Regions from separate parts of the Saliniramus fredricksonii genome, predicted to be linked through region 2. Evidence: predicted binding sites of a transcription regulator. Region 2 holds the regulator's gene; each other region holds the start of a gene.

Region 1 (5,172 bases), 1.1 Mb from region 2:
GTAAGTGCGATGACGATGCCCATCAGGATGACGCTCTGTGCAGCGGAGGACCCGAGGTTCAGCCCGACGAAACCGTCCGTGTAGACCTTGTAGACGAGGATGTTCGTCGCCTGGCCCGGCCCGCCGCCGGTGGTCGCATGGATCACGCCGAAGGTGTCGAAGAAGGCGTAGACGACATTCACCACGAGCAGGAAGAAGGTGGTGGGCGAGAGCAGCGGAAAGGTGATCGACCAGAACCTCTTCCAGGGGCTTGCGCCGTCGATCGCGGCAGCCTCCATGAGCGATTTCGGGATCGCCTGCAGCCCGGCGAGGAAGAACAGGAAATTGTAGCTGATCTGCTTCCAGACCGCCGCGATGGTCACCAGAACCAGCGCGTCATTGCCATTGATCTGGTGGTTCCAGTCATAGCCCAGCCCCCGCGCCATATAGGCGAAAATGCCGATGGACGGGTTGAACATGAACCACCACAACACCCCCGCGATCGCCGGCGCCACCGCATAGGGCAGGATCAGCAGGGTTTTATAGCCGCTCGCCCCCTTGATCGCCCGATCGGCCATGCTCGCGAGCAGGAGCGCGATGGCGAGCCCGGAAAAGGTGACGGCGACGCTGAAGACGGTCGTCACCTGGAAGGACGAGAGATAGAGCGGATCGGCAAACAGCCGCTGGAAATTCTGCAGACCGACGAAGGTCGTGCGCAGGCCGAACGCATCCTGGCGCAGAACCGACTGGTAGAGTGCCTGCGCAGCCGGCCAGATGAAGAAGATCAGCGTAATCAGGAGCTGAGGCGCGAGCAGGGCCAGCGGAAAGCCGAAACCTGCGAAAGTCACCCGCTTGTGCATGGGGGATCCGTTTCAGAGAAAGATCGTATACGGCGCCGGCCGGGACGGACGAGGACGCCGGCCTCAGGGACCGGCGTCCATCAGACGCGTGACACTGTCGGAAGGTGTCAGGAATTGTCGGCTTCGAACTGACGCAGCAGGTCGTCGCCACGACGAGCGGCATCGTCGAGCGCTTCCTGCGCGGACTTGTTGCCCGACCAGACTTCCTCGAGCTCTTCGTTGATGATGTCGCGGATCTGCACGAAATTGCCCAGACGCAGGCCGCGCGAATGCTCGGTCGGCTCGTTCAGGGTCATCTGCAGGATCGAGGTATCCGTGCCCGGATTGGCCTCGTAGAAGCCCTGCTCCTGCGAGAGCTCGAAGGCAGCCATGGTGATCGGCAGGTAGCCGGTGACCTGGTGCCAGTCGGCCTGGACTTCGGCCTGGCTGAGATAATCGAAGAATGCCGCCGTCGCCGCATTTTCCTCGTCGCTATGCCCGTTGAGCACCCAGAGCGTGGCACCGCCGATGATGGAATTCTGCGGCGCACCCGCGACATCGTCGTAATAGGGCAGCATGGCCACACCGAAATCGAATTCGGTATTGGCCTCGACACCGGCCTGTGCGGCGGAGGAGTTCATGTAGAAGGCGCATTCGCCATTGTAGAAGGCGGGCGCGGAATCGGAGCGGCGCCCGGCATAGCGAAACACATCTTCACCCTGCCATTCCTGCATGTTGGCGATATGGCGCTTGTGGAGATCGCTGTTGAAGGCGAATTCCGTGTCGAGACCCTCGAAACCGTTGGCATTGGTGGCAAACGGCACATTATGGAGTGCGGAGAAGTTCTCGAGCTGCACCCAGGACTGCCAGCCCGTGGTGAAGCCGCATTCGGCAGCGCCGGCCTCGATGATGGTGCGCGACATCTCGGCGAGTTCGCCCCAGGTCGCGGGCGGCGCGTCCGGATCGAGACCGGCGGCTTCCATCGCGTCGCGGTTGTAGTACATCACCGGCGTCGAGGAGTTGAAGGGCATCGACAGCATGTTGCCGTCGGGATCGGCGTAATAGCCCACCACGGAGGGCAGATAGACAGAGGGATCCCAGTCGCGGCCGTGCTCCTGCATGAGCTGATAAACCGGATAGATCGCCCCTTCGGCGGCCATCATCGAGGCCGTGCCGACTTCGAAGACCTGGACCAGATTCGGCTGTTCCCCGGCGCGGAAGGCGGCGATGGCGGAGGTCAGCGTCTCGGTGTAGTTGCCGCGATAGACGGCGTTGACGCGGAATTCGTTCTGGCTGGCGTTGAAGCCATCGACGACTTCCTGGGTGCGGTCACCCAGCTCGCCGCCCATGGCGTGCCAGAAATCGATCTCGACCGGTTGGGCCTGTGCGCTCGTGGCGCCGGCGACGAGGATCATGGCCGTCGAGGCGGCCAGAAGCGTGCGGGTGAAGGTCATGTTTCGCTCCGAAATACATAATTTACGCAGGGGAGCCTGCGTCATGCAGCGTGATGACTGCGTTTGATTTCAGAAATATGACAAAGACAAAGTAATTAATTGAAGTCGGCTAAATTTAATTCAGAGTCTGTCTAGTACATTCCTAGCCGAGCATAAATGCCAGAATCTTGCCAGATTATTCTACATCGTAAGACATCAAGCACGCTTAGCCGACCTTAATAAAATTTTAGGTTGTCTTTTCGAGCGAAGTTTACTACTTTAAGTAATCGAAATTGCAACGGATCCGCAAAATTCGCCCGCCCTCTTGCGGGCATGTACAGGCGATTGATTGTGGGAACATGACGAATGCTTGACTATCGATCACTATTAGCACTTGCCGCAGTCAATAGAGAAGGTTCTTACGAGCGTGCGGCAGCGCATCTGAATATGACGCCATCGGCGATCTCGCAACGAATCAAGGCACTGGAAGCGAAAGTGTGTGGCAAAGTGCTGGTGCGCGGTGCGAAAGGACAATTGACACCGCTCGGGGCGCTGCTGGTCAAACATACGACCCAAGTAAAAGTATTAGAGAAGGAATTATTTGGACGCCTCAAAATTCACAACTCGGATACGGATGGAAATCTTAAAATCGTTGTCAGTGCCGATCATTTATCGCTATGGTTTATCGACGCAATATGCAATTATTTGCGAAAACATATTTCTCTAAACATTGAAATAATTCCTGCAAGTGGGGAATATGCAGATGAGCTACTAAAAAATTGCCTCACAATTGCCGCAATAACTGAAAATAAATTTGACATATGTGGATATAAATCTTTGCTAATCGGAGAAATTGAATACCATGCTGTTTGTTCAATTGATGTCTATGAAAAATATTTCCTGCACAAGAATTTTTCTGAAGATACAATTTCTAAAATAATCTGCTTTCGTTCTTGTGGAAGAGGAATGATCCCACTTCAATGGGCCAAAAAAGTCTTCGGTAGGGATATTTTGCTCAAATACGTTACTGTTCCATCCTCACATGACATATTTCGGGCACTCAACGGCAATGTCGGATGGTCTGTGGTCCCGATTCTACAGTCTGCCCCCTATCTGGAAAGCGGGCGGCTGGTCAGGTTTTGCGATAATGTGAGCATTACAGCGCCCGTATACTGGCATTACCCGGCAAATGCAGGTGGAGCATTGGCCAATCTCACAAAAGTTGTCAGACGGGTGGCGTCAGATACCCTGACGCGCACAACCTCAATTTAGAGCGGCATTCCGTCAGCCCGCGGGCCTGAAATGAGATCGCATGCAATGCCTGCGAGATCCCGCAGTGCTTATCCAGGACTTCGGATGGGCACGGCGGCTTCACAGGGTCGCAGCGACCCCTACGATTTCAACGAGGTACCGGAAACTCTTCGCCTCAGAACGACGAATCCTCCCAGCGCAGCAATGATAGGGAACGATGCCCCGAGCGCGAAGGCGGCACCGATCCCGAACCAGGTCGTCATCAGGGCGAGAGCCGGCGCCGACAGCGCCTCGCCGACATTGGCAAAGGTCGAAAACGCAGCAAACGTTTTCGAGACGTGCTCCTTGGGCATGCGCTCCTGAATCAGCGTGGCAAAGAGCACGTCCGCCACAGCGCCAACGGCGCCAAGGACAAACCCGATTGCGAGAACTGCAATAAAATGGCTGGGCAAGAAGAGTGCGCCGATCAGGATCCCGTAACCCAGCCACGCCAGCAACATGTCCCGTTCCCGCCGCTCGGTCGTGAGGCGAATGCTCACCGCAGCGCCAAGAATCGTACCCATCGCCACAACGCCCCACAATACACCGAGTGCAGAAGGGCCGGCATTGAGGTGATCCTTCACAAGTATCGGTATCAGAAGACTCAGAATCCCCGCAACACCAAATATCGCTACAACATTCACAATAACGGCCGACAAGACTTCACTTCGTGATCGTGTCAAGAAATGAAAAAGCTCGGAATATTCCGCCAGAAACCCCGCGAGCCGAAGTTCGGCAGATCGTGTCTCACGGGGCAGGCGGATCGCAGCCGCCAATGCTGCTGCGACAAACTGGCATATTCCAACAAGAAACAGGACGCTTGATGCGGGCAGGACAGCCAACAGGGCGCCTCCGATTACGGGCGCTGCTACCCCCACCATTTCCATGCCACCATGGAGAGCTGCATTCGCACGCAACAACGTGCCACCGCCCGCCAGTTGTGGCAGCATCCCCTGCACTGCTGGCTGCGACAAGGTCCGGGTTGTCGTCATCAGAAAGGCGGTGATAGCGAGAACGACCAGCGGGTCAGCGTCAGTCATCAGCACCAAACCCGCTACGGCAAATAACAGGGTTCGTAGCAAATCAGCAAGTACGACCAATATCCGCCGATTCAACCGATCACTAAGCCAGCCGCAGAACATCCCGAAGAGTGCATAAGGCACGAAACGCAAGAAAACCAAAAATCCAACGGTTGCATAGTCATCCGCCTGATCAAGTGCGTACCAGATGAGGACGATATCAAAGATGCGGCTGCCGGTTGTCGCGACGAGTTGTCCGCCTAGCAGAAAGTTCAGATCCCGGCCCAGTCCGAAACCAGGGGACAAGCTGTCGCGCCATCCCATCGTCATTACGCAATTGCCAGATGGCCCGAATTAACAAATTCAATCTGGTCGGCCGTCAATACGCGCCCTGGCTGTCGCAAACAGTGAATAATGAAAGCATCCAGGACGGACTTTTGCGATTCGGGCATTGCATAATACATCATGTTAACGTACCACTCCCAACCATCCTGCGTGATCCGCCAGGTGTCGCCGGCATCCCGAATGAGCCCCGCATCAGCAAACTCATGCAATGCTTGAATGCACTCTCTTGGGACCTCATTCCAAAATACACGATTCTTTTCGAGAACA
Region 2 (5,172 bases):
TCATCGAAAGGGCTGTCGACAGGCATGGTCAAGCGCACTCCGCAATCTCGAACCGTTCGTTTAAACGAACAAAATGTCCAGCGCAAGCGTCCGATTCTACGCATTGTCATCATTCAGGGTTACATTAGTAAATTAATATTAGATCTGGAGTTGTATCATCTCGTCAATGCCGCATTTCGGGGCAATGATGAGGAGGGGTCGCCATGAGGATCTTCGATAATCCGCATTTCGATGCGCATGAGTCCGTCGTCTTCGTTCATGACGCCCGGACGGGGTTGCGCGCCATCATCGCGATCCATGATACGCGGCTCGGTCCGGCTGCGGGTGGATGTCGGTTCTGGAATTACGAGAGCGAAGACGCCGCGATCGCCGACGTGCTGCGGCTTTCGCGTGGCATGACCTACAAGAACGCGGTTGCCGGCCTTGATCTCGGCGGCGGCAAGTCGGTGATCATCGGTGATCCCAGAGCGATCAAGACACCACAGCTCATGCGCGCTTTCGGGCGGTCGGTCGAACGTCTCGGCGGGGCCTATACCACGGCAGAAGATGTCGGAGTGGATGTCGAGGACATGGAGCATGTGCGCGAGACCACCCGCCACGTCGCCGGTCTGGCGCATGGCGCTCATGCCAGCGGCGACCCCTCGCCAACCACGGCGAAGGGCATTGTCAACGGTCTTCGCCGGGCAGTGGCGCAGCGACTGAATCGCGATGATCTCGGCGGTCTGCTGGTGGCGGTACAGGGCCTCGGCCATGTCGGCTGGCATGTCTGCTCGCGTCTGCACGAAGGCGGCGCGAAGCTCATCGTCAGCGATATCGACGCCGCTCGGGTCGAGCGCGCCGTCTCGGAATTCGGCGCGACGGCTTGCGCTGCGGAGGCTGTCCTCTCCGTTGAGGCGGACGTGTTCGCGCCCTGCGCGCTGGGGGCGGTGCTGAATGCGCGCAGCATCCCCGCTCTGCGCGTCGCCATCGTTGCGGGTGCCGCCAACAACCAGCTGGAGGACATCGCCGATGCGGACAGGCTGCACGCGCGCGGTATTCTCTACGTGCCCGATTTCGCCATCAATGCCGGCGGCATCATCAGCGTCTCACGTGAGATCGCCGGTGTCGCCGATCCCGACTGGATAGCCGGGCGCATGCACCAGCTCGACGCGAACATCGCCGCGATCCTCGCCGAAGCGGAAGCGGAGCGCGTCTCGCCGCATCACATCGCCATGCGCTTCGCCGAAAGACGGCTGGACGCGGCGGGGCGGTGAGTCCGCCGCCTGATCAGCGCAACTGCGCGACATCTCCGAGGAACGGATGCACCCATTCGTGATCGAGAAGGGCGGGCCCGAGCCGCAGGCACTTCTGCGGGTTCTCGCCGAAATCTAAGCGGCATTCATCATTCCATTGCATCAGGCCATTGCGGAAATTCGGTCCGGGAATTCCGTCGATTGCCGCAGTGTAGTAGCCGTATTCGGCCATGATGCGCTGCGCCTCCCGCACGGTCTCGCGTGAAAACGTTCCGATGACGGCGTCCACGCGCTCATTATGAAAATCAAGGGACTCAATGTAACCACCCGCCTGCAGAATCCGCGCGGCGGCGTAGTGCCGGTCGGGGCTGTCGTAGTATTGATCGACGAATAACGCGTAGACGAGGGCAGGCTCCCATTGGTACCGGATACCCGGCGCGGCCACTGCGTGATGCATGCCGGTTGCGGCCTCATCGCGGTCTTCGACTCCGAAATCAAGCGTGCCGTTTTCGATGGACAAGGCGCAGTTGGACCTGATCTCTGCATAAGCCTTGGCAACATTGGTTGCGGCCTCCATGTCGGGCGTCAGCGTACCGGTCTCGCCGCCGGTGATGCCCGCTCTGATCACGTCACGCGACCAATCCATCAGATCACGCGCGACCCGTTCGCGATCAGGCAGATCGACAAAGGACTTGAAAAAGCGGTTGGTGGGGGTGTCGTCGGCATCAGGATCGTCGGACATGCCGAAGAGGCCGGCACCCCCGATGCTGGACCTCGTCTTACATGGTGTGAAGCTCGCCGGGCGCTGGCCGGCCAGATGAATCACGTGGGCCGGTGCGAATCCGGCCTGCGAGGCGCGTTCGACAAACGCGTCGGCTTCGTTGCGCAAACGTGGCGCAATGCTGCGGATCGGATGAGCATCCCGCTCACTCCACTCCTCCAGACCAAAATGAGCGATGCTCTGCGGATAATTCTGCTGGTGAGCCCTGAACTGATCGGTCCAGTCCCAGTGCTCGGTCTGGTAGCGGCCGAGATAGGCAAAGGCGGTCATCGCGCCGGGGTCGCCCGATTCCGCATCGGCCCTTGCCGTATCGAGAAATGCACGCAAGGGCGCCTCGTGGCCGAGCATCAGCATCTCGATGCCGATCAGCATCCAGATATGATCGACCCTCCAGGCTTTCGGATCGTCACGCTGATACAAATCTGCGACGCGGTCATCCAGATAAATTTCGATCACCCGCGCGAATTCATCCTCATCGCGACAGCCGTTCTCGAGCATGGTTTCGAGCGCGAGTAACGGGGATACGTGGCGCGCCTGGGGATTGACGAAGTATTCCTGCGAAAACGATTCGACCGAATGGGCCCCGATGTTGCAGCTCTCATCGGCGCGCGCCTGATTGCTTAGCGCAGTTGCGAGGAGGCAAGCCGTGCCCACCAGGATCTGTATGGATTTCGTCATAATACCTCCCGGTAGCTCATGCGGGGCTCAGTATCCCGTCAGGCATGCGGCGGGATCCGGCTTGAGGTTTGTAAATCGTGCAGACCCGGTTGACCGCACAAACGGATCCGGAGACACATTCTAAGGAATATTTCGATGAAATTATGCAATCAAAACGTCGTGGCGACAACCAAAAATAATATTCCGATAAAAAATTATCGTGATGAACGTCGACGAATCACCCCTCAAAGGCATAGCCCGCGCCGCGCACGGTGCGGATCGGATCTGAACCCGATTGCGCCTTGACGGCCTTGCGCAGACGCCCGACATGGACATCGACGGTACGCTCGTCGATATAGACGTCGCGCCCCCAGACATTGTCGAGCAGCTGCTCGCGGGTGAAGACGCGCCCGGGCGTGCGCATCAGGAATTCGAGCAAGCGGAATTCCGTCGGGCCGAGATGCAGTTCGGTGCCGTTGCGGCGCACGCGGCGGCTGTCGCGGTCGAGCTCGATATCGCCGGCGACCAGCTTGTCGGTCAGCAGGTTGGGATCAGTGCGGCGCAGCAGCGCTTTCACACGGGCGACGAATTCCGGAACGGAAAACGGCTTGACGATATAATCGTCGGCGCCTGTTGCGAGACCGCGCACACGGTCGCCTTCCTCGCCGCGCGCGGTGAGCATGATCACCGGCAGGCGGCGCGTGTTTTCCCATGCCCGGATACGCCTGCAAAGCTCGATGCCGGAAATCCCGGGCAGCATCCAGTCCACGATGGCGATATCCGGCACATGTTCCTTGAGTCTGATTTCCGCGTCGTCACCACGCATCACGCAATCGACCTCGTAGCCTTCCGCTTCGAGATTGTAGCGCAGGAGCAGGGTCAGCGCTTCCTCGTCCTCGACCACCAGAACCTTCGTCGACATCGTGTCATCGCCTCATGCTGCGGCACGTACGGGCGCCGCCGGTTGCTTCATGCGGGGCAGGGGGGGCAGGCGCAACTCACTTGCCCGTATGTTCGACATGCTCGAGGGAGGTACGATCCTTCTTCGGGCGCTCGGCCGTCAGCGGTTCGCCCTTGACGAGGTAATGCACCGTCTCCGCGATATTGGTGGTGTGGTCGCCAATACGTTCCACATTCTTGGCGCAGAAGAGCAGATGCGTGCAGAAGGAGATGTTGCGCGGATCTTCCATCATGTAGGTGAGCAATTCGCGAAACAGCGAGGTATAGAGCGCATCCGTCGCTTCGTCGCGCTCCCAGACATCCATCGCCGCCTCGAGATTGCCCTGGGTATAGGCATCGAGGGCATCCTTGAGCTGCGCCTGGACAAGTTCGCTCATCCGGTTGACACCGAGCACCACCTTCTGCGGCTCGAACTGGCCGGAGACGGCCAGCGTGCGCTTACCGATATTCTTGGCCATGTCACCGATACGCTCGATATCGCTGGCGATGCGGATGGCGGAGATCACCTCGCGCAGATCCACCGCCAGGGGCTGGCGCTTGGCGATGGTGAGGATGGCGCGCTCCTCGATCTGGCGCTGCAGATCGTCAAGGCGGTCATCCATGGCGACCACGGCCTGGGCCTGGTTGACGTCGCGGCGCACCAATGCGGTGGTGGCATCGAGCAGCATCTTTTCCGCGATCCCGCCCATCTCCATGATGGCCGAACGCAGGCCCTGCAATTCATCATCGAAAGAGGAAACGGTATGATCGACCATGTTCGGGTTCTCCTGCAAATCGTTGTGCGGTTCAGCCGAAACGGCCCGTAATGTAATCCTGCGTCCGCTTCTCGCGGGGGCTCGTGAAAATCCCCTCGGTCGGCCCTTCCTCGACGAGATAGCCGAGATGGAAGAAGGCCGTCTTCTGCGAGACGCGGGCCGCCTGCTGCATGGAATGTGTCACCATGACGATGGTGTAGTTCGTCCGCAGCTCGTCGATCAGTTCTTCGACGCGCGCCGTTGCGATCGGATCGAGCGCCGAGCACGGCTCATCCATGAGGATGACGTCGGGATTCACGGCAATGGCGCGCGCGATGCACAAGCGCTGCTGCTGGCCGCCAGACAGTCCGGTGCCGGGCTCCTGAAGCCGGTCCTTCACCTCCTCGAAAAGGCCTGCGCGTCGCAGGCTGCCCTCGACGATCTCCTCGAAATCGGTCTTGCTGCGGGCCAGGCCATGAATGCGCGGCCCATAGGCGATGTTCTCGAAGATCGATTTCGGAAACGGATTCGGCTTCTGGAAGACCATGCCGACCCGCGCACGCAACTCCACGACGTCCAGGTCGGGATCATAGATGTCGCGCTCGTCGATGGCGATGCGCCCGGTCACCCGCGCAATGTCGATGGTGTCGTTCATGCGGTTGATGCACCGCAGGAAGGTTGACTTGCCGCAGCCGGACGGACCGATGAAGGCCGTGACGGCCTTCTCGGGAATGTCCAGCGACACGTCGAAGATCGCCTGTTTCTGACCATAGAAGACATCGACACCCTTGGTCTCGATCTTCGTCCT
Region 3 (5,172 bases), on a different contig from region 2:
CGGCGGACAGCCGTCAACCACGCAGCCGAGAGCCGGCCCGTGGCTCTCGCCGAAGGTGGTGACGCGAAACAGATGGCCGAAACTGTTATGGGACATGGACGGGCCCGATCATTGCGAAACGGGGTATTTAGAGCATGTTCTCCCGCGAAGAAACCGCTTTCGCGCAAACATCGCTCCCGCTGCCGGCAAACAGGCGCAATCCGATCATTCCGCAGGCGCGGAGAGGCCGGCCTGTCCGCGCGGCAGACCGAGCGTGAAGGCGAAACACGCAGTCAGCATGAGGGCGGAGCCGATCAGGCAGGCGTGGATTCCGCCATACTGGTAGAGCAGGCCCGAGAGCAGCGTGCCCATGAAGCGGCCCGCCGCATTCGCCGCATAATAGAACCCGACATCCTCCGCCGCCTTCTTCGAACCGGCATAGGCGAGGATCAGATAGGAATGCAGCGAGGAATTCACGGCAAAGGCGAAACCGAAGACGAGGAGACCCGTCACCAGGATCAGGTCGGGTCGCAGGTCGAGGCCGATCAGCGCCAGCGCGATCATGACGGGCAAACCCGCGAGCGCCACCGCCCAGATCCGCGCGGCACCGACCTCGCGGCTGAACCCGTCGGCGGAACGCGGCACGAGATGCGGCGCGAACGCCTGCACCGCGCCGTAACCGATCGTCCACACAGCCAGGAATCCACCAACCATGGTGAAGGTCCAGCCGGACGCATAGAGAAAGACGGGCAAGCCGACGACGAACCAGACGTCGCGCGCGCCAAACAGCATCACCCGCGCCGCCGCAAGCAGATTGATGGCGCGGCTCTTGCCGAAAAGCTCCCGGGCGCTCCCGCTCGCCTTCGCCTTGCCCATGAAGGCGGGAAGCGACAGGCTCACCGCGACGAGCACCAGGGCGAGTGCGCCGGCCATGGCGTAGAGCGCATGGCGGAAGCCCAGCGTCTCGAGCAGCAGGCCGCCGAGGAAGAAACCGAAACCCTTCATGGCGTTCTTGGAGCCGGTGAACCAGGCGACCCAGGCGAAGAGCCGACTCTCCCCCGCCTCACCGCGGGCCTCGGCCTCCGCCACCTTGATCGCGGATTTCGAGGCGGTCTTGGTCAGATCCTTGGCCACACCGCACACGCCCTGCGCCGCCACCACCCAGGCGACGGAGAGCACCACACTCCATTGCGGCGAGACGGCGGAGAGGATGAGAAAGCCGGTAATCTGCGTCACCAGCCCCACGCTGAGCATCCGCGTGATGCCGAATCGCGTGGCGAGCCAGCCGCCGACGAAATTCGCTACGACGCCGGCTGCTTCATAGAGCAGGAAGAGAAAGGCCAGGGTGAAGGGAGAATAGCCGAGGTTGAAGAAATGCAGCAGCACCAGCATGCGCAGGGCGCCGTCCGTCAGCGTGAAACTCCAGTAGGAGGCCGTGACGATGGCGTAGTTGCGGGTGCCCGTCTTCATGCTCAGATCCCGGCCTCACGCATCTTGCAGGCGAGATCGACCATGCGGCAGGAAAAGCCCATCTCGTTGTCGTACCAGGCATAGATCTTCAACAGCGTGCCGTCGGTGACCAGCGTGGACGGCCCGTCGATGATGCTGGAGCGGGTGTCACCGGCGAAATCGATCGAGACCAGCGGGCGTGCCTCGAAGCCGAGAATCCCCGCGAGCGGGCCGGAAGCGGCGATGGCGAACAGGTCGTTGATCTCCTCGGCGCTGGTCTCGCGCGCCATCTCGAAGACGCAATCGGTCAGCGAGGCATTGAGCACCGGAGCGCGCACGGCATGACCGTCGAGCTTGCCTTCGAGTTCGGGATAGATCAGCGCGATCGCAGTGGCCGAACCCGTCGTCGTCGGCTGCAACGAGAGCATGGCCGAGCGCGCGCGGCGCAGATCCTTGTGGACGCCGTCCACCACGAGATTGGTATTGGTGGGATCGTGGATCGTGGTGATCTGGCCGTGGCGGATGCCGATCGCCTCATGCACCACCTTCACCACCGGAGCGAGGCAGTTCGTCGTGCACGATGCCGCCGTGACGAGGCGGTGCTCGCCCGGATCATAGAGATGGTCGTTGATCCCCATCACCAGATTGAGCGCCGAGCCGTCCTTGACGGGAGCCGCGACCAGCACGCGTTTCGCGCCGCGCGCGAAATGGCCTTCCAGCGTCTCCCGCTTCAGGAACTTGCCGGTGGCCTCGATGACGAGATCGACGCCGAGATCGCCCCAGGGGATTTCTGCGGGCGCGGCATGGGCCGAGACGCCGATACGCTTGCCATCGATGCTGATGACGCCCTGCGCATCGTCTCCGGCGATTTCGGACCGCCAGCGGCCCTGCATCGAATCGAAGGCGATCAGATGCGCGAGCGTCTCCGCCCCGCCCTTGATCTCGTTGACATGGACGATGTCGAGCCGGTTGTCGCGGCGCGGATCGTCCTGCGGGCGCTCCGCCGCACCCAGGGCCGCGCGCAGAACCAGGCGCCCGATCCGCCCCATGCCGTTGATGCCCACGCGCATGATCGTCCCTCCGCTTGCCATCTCATGCTTCGCATAGGCTTTTTCGATATTCATGGAAAGAGCCTGCGCGTTCGATGACGCGTGCATGTGACATCCGGATGACAGCCGGAGTGCCGATGGTTGCTGATGGCGATGTGCATCCGCCCCTTCCGGCTTTCGGCGTTCACGCCGCTCGACAGGGCCCTGCGCAAGGCCGATGCTGCCTGAAACGGGGGGCTGTTTCATGAAGGTCTTCATCAGCGTCGATATCGAGGGCTGCGCCGGCATCACCCATTGGGACGAGGCGCGGCGCACGCATGCGGATTACGCGGAATTCCGCGAGATCATGACCAACGAGGCACTCGCCGCGATCCGGGGTGCCCGCGCGGCAGGCGCGACGGAGGTCGTCGTCAAGGACGCCCACGCCTCGGGCCGCAATCTGATCCTCGACCGGCTGCCCCCCGATATCCGCATCGTACGTGCCTGGGCCGGCCATCCGCTGTGCATGGTGCAGGGGCTCGATGAAAGCTTCGATGCGCTGATGATGATCGGCTATCACGCAGCGGCGGGATCGGAAGCGAATGCGCTCGCCCATACACTCTCCCTCGCTGCCGCCGAAATCCGCCTGGATGGGCGGCGCGCCTCGGAATTCCTGATCCACGCGCTCGCAGGCGCCATGCTCGGCGTGCCGACGGTCTTCGTCAGCGGGGATGCCGGGCTGATGGCGGAGATCGCGGACGTGGCGCCGCAAGTGGGGCGTTGCGCGGTCAAGCAGGGTTACGGCCAGTCAACCCTGTCGATGACCCCCGCCGGCGCCTGCGCGGCGATCGAGGCCGGCGCGGCGCAGGCGCTTTCGCGGAGCGGGGAGAGGCAGCTTCTCGCCGTGCCGCAATCGCCGGTGCTCGAGATTACCTATAATGACCCGCTGCTGGCCGAACGCCATCGCTGGTATCCCGGTGCCGAACATCTCGGCGACCGCACCATCCGCCTCCCTGCGCAGGATTATTTCGAGATCCTGCGTGCCCTGAATTACCTCACCTGATACGGCGTGATGGCGGTCGCACCGAGCACGACCCATCCTCTGCGCGGTATTCTCGCGATGGTCGCCGGTACGGCGCTCTTCGCCTGTGGCGACGTTTTCGCCAAGATGCTGACCCCCGAACTGCCGCCCCTGATGATCGCCTGGATGCGCTACATTGTCTTCGCAGTGCTGATTCTGGGCTTTCTGCTCGCGACCCGAGGCGTGCAGGGCTTCGCCTCGCGGCGCCCCGGTCTGCAGATCGTCCGCGGACTGGGCATGCTCGGCTCTGCGGTCTTCTTCATGAGCGGCATCGTGTTTCTGCCGGTGGCCGATGCGACGGCGATCTTCTTCATCCTGCCGATCCTGCTGACGGCTTTTGCCGTCGTCTTCCTGCATGAAGTGGTCGGCTGGCGACGCTGGGCTGCGGCCGTCATCGGCTTTTGCGGGGTACTGATCGTGATGCGCCCGGGCACCGACGCCTTCCGGATCGCATCGCTCTTCCCCGTGCTGGCGGCAACCTCCTGGGCCATCGCGGGGACGATCACGCGCTATGTCAGCGCGCGCGACGCACCGGTGACGACGCTCGCCTGGTCGGCCCTGGTGGGTTTCGTCATCGCCAGCTTCGCCGTACCGTTCTTCTGGGTCGCGCCACAGGCAGACCAGCTCTGGGTTGCGCTGGCGATGGGGCTCGTCTCCAGCGCCGGTCACGGCCTCGTGGTCCTCGCCCTACGCGATGCCAGCGCATCGCTGGTCGCACCTTATGCCTATGGCCAGATCGTCTGGGCCGGCGCACTCGCCTTCATCGCCTTCGGCACGCTCCCGGATCGTTATACGATCCTGGGCGCCTGCGTGATCGCCGGTGCGGGGATCTACATCAGCTACCGCGAGCGACGCGGCGGCCAGGCTGGCGCGTGAATCGAGCCTGACGCAACGACACTTGATCGCGCAAGGTCATGAGCCGGCTCCTGACCAGAGCGTCACGCATGGCAGGCTGTCATGCAACTGTCATCCAAAGCCGCTATCAACGCCGTCATCCAACACCTAGGGGAGAATTATGAAAGCACTTGCAACCCTGACCGCGCTCGCCGCGCTCGCCGTCGCCTTTCCCGCCCAGGCCGAATTCCAGCTCGGCAGCCGCTATGTCGACAATGACGGCGATCTCATCGCCGACATTCCGGAAGATTCTGCGGACTGGATTGATCCGGACACGCTGATCTTCGCCTATACGCCGGTCGAAGATCCGGCTGTCTATGCCGAAGTCTGGCAGGGCTTTCTCGATCACATGGCCGAAGTGACGGGCAAGAACGTCCAGTTCTTCCCGGTCCAGTCGAACGCCGCCCAGATCGAGGCCATGCGCGCCGGTCGCCTGCACGTTGCCGGCTTCAACACCGGCTCGAACCCGCTGGCCGTGGCCTGCGCCGGTTTCCGTCCCTTCGCCATGATGGCGGCTGAAGACGGCTCCTTCGGTTACGAGATGGAAATCATCACCTATCCGGACTCCGGCATCGAGGAAGTCGAGGACATTCGGGGCGAGACGCTCGCCTTCACCTCGGAGACCTCCAATTCGGGCTTCAAGGCTCCCTCCGCCATCCTCATGGCCGAGTTCGGCATGGAAGCCGGCACCGATTTCGAGCCGACCTTCTCGGGTGCGCATGACAGCTCGATCCTCGGCGT

The links. The regulator PhoB, encoded in region 2, activates phosphate uptake and scavenging genes when phosphate is short. The targets are predictions, from matches to a motif close to TGTCATNNANCTGTCAT.
Region 1: a site for PhoB is predicted at 2,339-2,355, ahead of ugpB (sn-glycerol-3-phosphate ABC transporter substrate-binding protein UgpB). Genes of this name have one in related genera too.
Region 3: a site for PhoB is predicted at 2,586-2,602, ahead of GA0071312_RS04130 (ArsJ-associated glyceraldehyde-3-phosphate dehydrogenase). Genes of this name have one in related genera too.

Annotation. Positions count from the first base shown of each region.
Region 1 is NZ_FMBM01000002.1:373,695-378,866, reverse strand. Features, by position in the region: gene ugpA (sn-glycerol-3-phosphate ABC transporter permease UgpA) at 1-839, opposite strand, end outside; gene ugpB (sn-glycerol-3-phosphate ABC transporter substrate-binding protein UgpB) at 947-2,272, opposite strand; gene GA0071312_RS08365 (ArgP/LysG family DNA-binding transcriptional regulator) at 2,618-3,523, shown strand; gene GA0071312_RS08360 (MFS transporter) at 3,643-4,890, opposite strand; gene GA0071312_RS08355 (radical SAM protein) at 4,890-5,172, opposite strand, start outside.
Region 2 is NZ_FMBM01000002.1:1,503,843-1,509,014, reverse strand. Features, by position in the region: gene metZ (O-succinylhomoserine sulfhydrylase) at 1-26, opposite strand, end outside; gene GA0071312_RS13460 (Glu/Leu/Phe/Val family dehydrogenase) at 204-1,253, shown strand; gene GA0071312_RS13455 (peptidoglycan-binding domain-containing protein) at 1,267-2,385, opposite strand; gene phoB (phosphate regulon transcriptional regulator PhoB) at 2,909-3,592, opposite strand; gene phoU (phosphate signaling complex protein PhoU) at 3,669-4,385, opposite strand; gene pstB (phosphate ABC transporter ATP-binding protein PstB) at 4,417-5,172, opposite strand, start outside.
Region 3 is NZ_FMBM01000001.1:912,980-918,151, reverse strand. Features, by position in the region: gene aroC (chorismate synthase) at 1-96, opposite strand, end outside; gene arsJ (organoarsenical effux MFS transporter ArsJ) at 205-1,449, opposite strand; gene GA0071312_RS04130 (ArsJ-associated glyceraldehyde-3-phosphate dehydrogenase) at 1,452-2,498, opposite strand; gene GA0071312_RS04125 (M55 family metallopeptidase) at 2,722-3,519, shown strand; gene GA0071312_RS04120 (DMT family transporter) at 3,529-4,413, shown strand; gene phnD (phosphate/phosphite/phosphonate ABC transporter substrate-binding protein) at 4,553-5,172, shown strand, end outside.